3 regions of the Streptomyces liliifuscus genome follow, and region 2 is predicted to be linked to each of the others. Evidence: riboswitches for the same ligand, from Rfam matches in the RefSeq annotation. Region 2 holds a riboswitch; each other region holds the start of a gene.

Region 1 (2,253 bases), 2.8 Mb from region 2:
AGCGGGCGGGCCATGAGTTCGGTGACCCGACCCCCCTGACCTGCGGCGGAACCCAGCGGGCGGTCGTACATCGCCTTGACGAGGTCCACGCCCGGTTCGGTGAGCAGCGGGCCGACGATCCCGGAGACGAAGTCCGCCGAGAACTCCTTCAGGTCCGCGTCGACGAAGGCCACGATGTCCCCGCGGGTGACGAGGAGCGAGCGCCACAGCACCTCGCCCTTGCCGGGGACGGCCGGCAGCCGGGGCAGGATCTCGTCCCGGTGCACGACACGAGCACCCGCCTCGGCGGCGACCTCGGAGGTACGGTCCGTCGAACCCGAGTCGATCACCACGATCTCGTCGACGAGCGGCACCTTCCTGGTCATCAGCTCACGGCGGATGATCGCGACGATCTCGCCGACGGTCTCCTCCTCGTTGAGCGCGGGCAGTACGACACTCACCGTGGAGCCGGTGGCACGCTTCGCGGCGATGAGTTGCTTGAGCGGGCGGTCCTCGACGGACCAGGAGCGCGTGCTCAGCCAGCGCTCGACGTCTTCCAGCACGTGCGGCTCTCCCTTGCGTTCATTGGGATGCGTGTGCCCGCCGCGGCCTGCAGTGTGGGTTGCGTCACTGTCATCTCGCGGTTCGGACGGCTCTCTCCACCATCCAGGCCTTCGGTTACAGTCTTGAACAACGCTGATGACCATCGCATGTCGGGGGTCGTTGCGTGTACAACCAAAAGCACGACCAGAAGCACGACCAAAACCACAACTGAATACCGCTCATCCAGAGGGGCAGAGGGATACGGCCCGTTGAAGCCCCGGCAACCCTCCAGCCGGTCTCGTCCTGATCATCGTCGATCAGCGCAGCGAGGCTCCCGGCTAGGGAAGGTGCCAAATCCGTCTCACGGCGAAGTGCGTCGTGAGGAAGATGAGGAGAAAGGGCCTCGCCTCCATGGCTGCGCAGACAGTTGCAAGCACCACGAACTCCACCCCCGCCGCGAACTCCGTCGACCTCGGCCCGGCCGCCGCGCTTTCCTGCCGCGAATGCGGCCACCGCGTCCCGCTCGGTCCGGTCTTCGCCTGCGAGGAGTGTTTCGGCCCGCTGGAGATCGCGTACGACTTCTCGGCCTACGACACCGAGGAGCTCCGCAAGCGGATCGAAGCGGGCCCCGCGAACATCTGGCGCTACGCGCCACTGCTGCCCGTCCCCGCGGACGTGGCCGACAAGCCCAACATCAACCCCGGCTGGACCAAGCTCGTCCAGGCCGACAACCTGGCGCGCGAGCTGGGTGTCGAGGCCGGCAAGCTCTTCGTGAAGGACGACTCGGGCAACCCGACGCACTCCTTCAAGGACCGGGTCGTCGCCCAGGCGCTTGAGGCCGCGCGTGCCTTCGGCTTCACCACCCTCTCCTGCTCCTCCACCGGCAACCTCGCCGGTGCGGTGGGCGCCGCCGCCGCGCGCGCCGGCTTCCGTTCCTGCGTGTTCATCCCGCACGACCTGGAGCAGGGCAAGGTCGTCATGGCCGCGGTCTACGGCGGCGAGCTCGTCGGCATCGAGGGCAACTACGACGACGTGAACCGCTTCTGCTCCGAGCTGATCGGTGACCCGGCCGGCGAGGGCTGGGGCTTCGTCAACGTCAACCTGCGGCCGTACTACGCGGAGGGGTCCAAGACCCTGGCGTACGAGATCTGCGAGCAGCTCGGCTGGCAGCTGCCGGACCAGCTCGTCGTCCCGATCGCCTCCGGGTCGCAGCTCACGAAGATCGACAAGGGGCTCCAGGAGCTGATCAAGCTCGGGCTCGTCGAGGACAAGCCGTACAAGATCTTCGGTGCGCAGGCCGAGGGCTGCTCGCCGGTGTCCGTGGCGTACAAGGCCGGGCACGACGTCGTACGGCCGCAGAAGCCGAACACGATCGCCAAGTCGCTCGCCATCGGAAACCCGGCGGACGGTCCTTACGTTCTCGATATCGCCCGGCGTACGGGTGGGGCCGTGGAGGACGTGAACGACGAGCAGGTGGTCGACGCGATCAAGTTGCTCGCGCGGACCGAGGGGATCTTCGCGGAGACCGCCGGTGGTGTGACGGTGGGGGTGGCGAAGAAGCTGATCGAGAACGGTCTGCTGGATCCGAGTCTGACCACTGTTGTGCTCAACACCGGTGATGGTCTGAAGACCCTGGACGCGGTTGCTTCCGACACGGGGCTGACTGCGACGATCCGGCCGAACCTGGACTCTTTCCGTGAGGCTGGGCTCGGTTAGTCGTTGTTCCTTCGC
Region 2 (2,253 bases):
CACCGGGTGGCCCAGGTCGCCGAGACGGCCGGGATCACCTTCTGCTTCGCGGCGAAGTTCCACCCCGCGATGCGCTACGCGGGTGCCGCGCGTGGGCAGTTGGGGATCCGTACGGTCTTCAACGCGCTCGGTCCGCTGACCAATCCGGCGAAGGTGAAGGCGCAGGCCGTCGGGTGTGCCGATCCCCGGATGGCGCCGATCATGGCCGGTGTGTTCGCCGAGCGCGGCAACTCCTCGCTCGTCTTCCGCGGCGACGACGGCCTGGACGAGCTGACGACGACCGCCACGTCCCGGGTGTGGGTCGTACGGGACGGAAAGGTGCGCGAGGAGTCGTTCGATCCGCGTGACGTGGGGATCGAGCTGGTGCCCGTGGAGGCGTTGCGGGGGGCCGACGCCTCGTACAACGCGGATGTGGCCCGGCGGCTGCTGAACGGGGAGACCGGGCCCGTACGGGACGCCGTGCTGCTGAACTCGGCCGCGGCGCTGGTGGCACTGACGCCGGGGGACGGGCCGCTCGCGGACCAGCTCCGGGCGGGGATGGTGAAGGCCGCGGCCGCGATCGACTCCGGGGCGGCGAAGGCGACGCTGGAGCGATGGGTGGCGGCGACGAACGCGTAGCCGCCGGCCGCGTGTGTTTGTCGGGTGCGGGCCGGCGGGGGCTGGTCGCGCAGTTCCCCGCGCCCCTAAAAGATCGCGCAGTTCCCCGCGCCCCTTTTAGGGGCGCCTCCCCGTCGTCCCGGTATCCGGACGGCCGGGTTGCGTCCGGGTGATCGTGTGGCAAGATGCAGGCAGGTCATGAGCGACAGTCATCAGGCCCCGGCCGACTGTCCGGCAACCCTCCGTCCGTGGCGGGGTGCCCCGGGTGAAGACCAGGCCGTAGGCAGTGAGGTCTACGGCAAGCGCGGACCCCTCGCATCACCAGGGGTCCTGGTCGTCCGAGGGAGCCTTCTGTGAGCAAGCGAATGCGATAGGGCGTAGAGCCCCGCCTCCGCACACCCCTTTTCACCTTCACCCACGCTTGAGCTCCATCAGCTCGCGTGGTGTTCCCGCCTGCCTCACAGGAGTTCGCCATGTCTGTTTCCACCACTGCCCCCACCGCTGCCGCTGCCACCGACCAGGCCGTCTGCTGCGACACCTCCGCGTCGCTGCCCGTGCTGGGACGGGACGTCACCGTCCCGCTCGTCACCGGCGGTGAGGTCACCTACGCCGCGCTCGACTACGCCGCCAGCGCCCCTGCCCTGCAGCGGGTGTGGGACGACGTGGCCGCGTACGCCCCGTACTACGGGAGCGTGCACCGCGGGGCCGGGTACCTCTCCCAGCTGTCCACCGACCTGTTCGAGAACGCCCGCAGGACCGTCGAGGAGTTCCTCGACTGCCGTGACGGCGACCAGGTCGTCTTCACCCGGTCCACCACCGACTCGCTCAACCTCCTCGCCGCCGCCCTGCCCGCCGACTGCCAGGTCTTCGTCTTCGAGACCGAGCACCACGCGTCGCTGCTCCCGTGGCGGGACGCCCGCGTCACCTACCTCAACGCCCCGCGCACCCCGGGCGAGGCCGTCGCCACGCTGGAGCGGGCGCTCGCCGAGCGGGACCCCCACGGGCCGGCGCTGGTGTGTGTCACGGGCGCGTCGAACGTCACCGGCGAGCTGTGGCCCGTACGGGAACTGGCCGCCGCCGCGCACACGCACGGCGCCCGGATCGTGCTGGACGCCGCCCAGCTCGCGCCCCACCACCCCGTGTCCGTACGGGAGTTGGACGTCGACTGGGTCGCCTTCTCCGGGCACAAGCTGTACGCGCCCTTCGGCTCGGGTGTCCTCGCCGGACGCGCCGACTGGCTGACCGAGGCCGAGCCGTACCTCGCGGGCGGGGGCGCCTCGAGGAAGGTCTCGCGGCGGGTGGACGGCGGCGTAGACGTCGAGTGGCACGAGAGCGCCGCACGGCACGAGGCCGGGTCGCCCAACGTCATCGGCGCCTACTCCATCGCCTCCGCCTGCAAGGCCCTCACCGAGGCCGGCTTCGACACGCTGGTCGCCCGGGAGCAGCAGCTCATCGACACCGTCCGGGCCGGTCTCGCCGAGGTGCCCGAGGTGCGTGTCCTCTCGCTCTTCGGCGACGACGCGCCCCGTGTCGGTGTCATCTCCTTCGTCGTCGAGGGCTGGAACAGCTCGCACTTCGCCGCCGCGCTGTCCGCCGAGTACGGCATCGGGGTCCGCGACGGCCTCTTCTGCGCCCACCCCCTCGTCCGCACCCTCC
Region 3 (2,253 bases), 6.0 Mb from region 2:
CCGCCCCGCCCGTCCCGTCGTACGGTCACCGCCCCGGCGACCAGGTCCCTGAAGTGCAGCAGGTCGATGGCGTCGTACGGGACGCGCAGCGCGTAGCCGTCGCCGAGCCGGGGGAGCACCGCGCTGCGGGCGCGTGGCGGCCGGTCCGGTTCCAGCAGGTGGCGCAGGTGCTTGATGTGGGTCTGGACGACGTTCGAAGCGGTCGCCGGCGGGCGCTCGCCCCACAGCGCGTCCGCGAGTCCGAAGAACGGCAGTTGCTGTCCGCGGGACACGGCGAGCAGGGCGAGCACCGCGCGGCGCTGTGGTGAACCGAGGTCGAGGCGGATGCCGTCCCGCCAGGCGCAGACCGGCCCGAGTACCTGAATGCGCATGCGTCCCCCACCCGCCGTTTTACAACTCCCTCACTATTCCCTTTCTCTATCTCCCTCATCGGCATATCCGGAAGGGGTATTCCGGCCCACTGCCGCGCAGTTGTCACACCTGGCCGTGTGCCTGCGCTCAGCGTTCGTCGACGCAGAGGTCCGGGTGATCGCCGAGGCGTCGTACGTACTCCTCGATGTGGCGGTACGCGGCGAGGGCGCCGGCCGCGTCGAAGTGGTCGAGGTGGGTGAGCGTCACCCAGAGGTCCCGGTCCGCGGTGCCGAGCTCGTCGCCCAACACATAGGGGTGGCGCGCGAGTTGCCGGTCGAGCCGGTCCAGTGCGGACTCGCATGCCCCGTCGGCGACCAGGCCGGCGAGGTCGCGGAGGATGTCGGGCGCGTGGTTGCTGACGACGCGTCCGCTCCAGCGGTCGCACAGCGCGGGCGCGGTGAGCGGACCGTCGTAGTGGTGCCAGGTCGCCTCGTAGGAGCCGCGCAGCGATGCGAAGGCCTCGGGCGTCTCGGCGGGGAGCTTCAGAAGGGTGGTGGTGAGCGAGCCCTTGAGGCCGAGCAGGTCGAGGACGACCGCCACGCGCCCCGAGTAGGGACAGGCCTCGGACAGATACAGCTGATAGCGGTGCGGCGCCGGGTAGAAACCGCCCGCGAGACCGACGCCGATACGGCCGCGGAAGCGGTGCGGACGGGCGGCCGGACCGGGGACGGACGTGCCGCCGACGGCCGTGCCACGGCCGGTCGAGTGGGCGGCGGCCGCACGGGAGGCCGCCGACGTGAAGGTGTCAGTGCTGCTGGAACCGCGGGAAACTGTCTCGGGCATGACTCTCCAGGGGGAACGCGGAGGCCCTGGCCGCCTCGTGGGCGCCAGTGGCGGAACGGAGTGACTGCGCGGCCGTACAGGTCCGGATCGGTCGGACGTGTAGCGGATCAGTAAGCGCTGGAGACACGCGACAAATCGATGTGCAGGCGCCTCGTCAAGCCGTTCCTGAACATTCCCACCGGTCCTGCCGTCGGGGCTCGCGAGACGCGAGACCACGCTTGCCCCGCCGCTCCGGCGGAACCCGGTCGTCACCCGGGGCACCCCGTCGCGGTGGAAGGGTTGCCTGCCAGCGGGCCGGGGCCGATGACCGCACGAACGGGGATTCCCCGCACGACGGGCGCTGGCAATCGTGACCGTCTCCGTCAGTGTTGATGCGCTCAGCGTGACCGTCAAGACGGCGTCTCAACAGCTGGGCATCCGGCCGCCGGAGCCGCCGGACCGGGTTCGCACCTCGTGATGACTCGTGATGAGGGTCCCGCCAACAAAGCTCTCCCCATGGCAGGAAGAAAAGGCACAGCCGTACTGTTGTGCCCGTTGACGACGAGGCGGTGCCCGATCGAGGGCCCGCGAACGCGAGGTCGGCCGGACGCCCGTCCGCCGGGCCGGAAGGGCGGAGGTGACGCAGGTGCGAGCGCGAACCGTGTCCCGCCGCGGCGTCCCGAAGGCCGCCCCGCTCCATCGCGTACGCCTCTACTCCCGGCCGCACATCGACCTGCTGCGCGTTGCCGGCGCGCTCTGTTGCTCCTGACCTGTATCCCACGCGGCCGCGCCCTCCGGTGAGGGCCGGCTTTCTCGTACGGTCGATCAGGAAGGCACACCTCTCGTGTCCTCAGCACCTTCTGTCCTGCCCTCTTCAGCGCATCTGCACCTCGCCGTGGCGCTCGACGGCGCCGGCTGGCACCCCGCCGCCTGGCGCGAACCGGTGGCCCGGCCCCGGGAACTGTTCACCGCCGAGTACTGGGCCGACCTCGTCGCCGAGGCCGAGCGCGGGCTTCTGGACTTCGTCACCTTCGAGGACGGCCTCGGCCTTCAGTCCTCGCACTTCATCGAGCCGGACGG

The links. A riboswitch is a leader RNA that binds a small molecule or an ion and turns the genes downstream of it on or off. The one in region 2 is predicted to bind S-adenosylmethionine.
Region 1: linked by a shared signal. The riboswitch ahead of thrC (threonine synthase) and the one ahead of JEQ17_RS33720 (aminotransferase class V-fold PLP-dependent enzyme) in region 2 are both predicted to bind S-adenosylmethionine.
Region 3: linked by a shared signal. The riboswitch ahead of JEQ17_RS08090 (glutathione S-transferase C-terminal domain-containing protein) and the one ahead of JEQ17_RS33720 (aminotransferase class V-fold PLP-dependent enzyme) in region 2 are both predicted to bind S-adenosylmethionine.

What each region holds. Positions count from the first base shown of each region.
Region 1 covers NZ_CP066831.1:5,017,329-5,019,581, reverse strand. Annotated here, with positions in the region: gene JEQ17_RS21190 (glucosyl-3-phosphoglycerate synthase) at 1-542, opposite strand, end outside; SAM riboswitch class I at 759-916, shown strand; gene thrC (threonine synthase) at 934-2,238, shown strand.
Region 2 covers NZ_CP066831.1:7,837,351-7,839,603, forward strand. Annotated here, with positions in the region: gene trpD (anthranilate phosphoribosyltransferase) at 1-618, shown strand, start outside; SAM riboswitch class IV at 792-908, shown strand; gene JEQ17_RS33720 (aminotransferase class V-fold PLP-dependent enzyme) at 1,071-2,253, shown strand, end outside.
Region 3 covers NZ_CP066831.1:1,873,872-1,876,124, reverse strand. Annotated here, with positions in the region: gene JEQ17_RS08095 (AfsR/SARP family transcriptional regulator) at 1-371, opposite strand, end outside; gene JEQ17_RS08090 (glutathione S-transferase C-terminal domain-containing protein) at 499-1,194, opposite strand; SAM riboswitch class IV at 1,404-1,549, opposite strand; gene JEQ17_RS50465 (putative leader peptide) at 1,820-1,942, shown strand; gene JEQ17_RS08085 (LLM class flavin-dependent oxidoreductase) at 2,018-2,253, shown strand, end outside.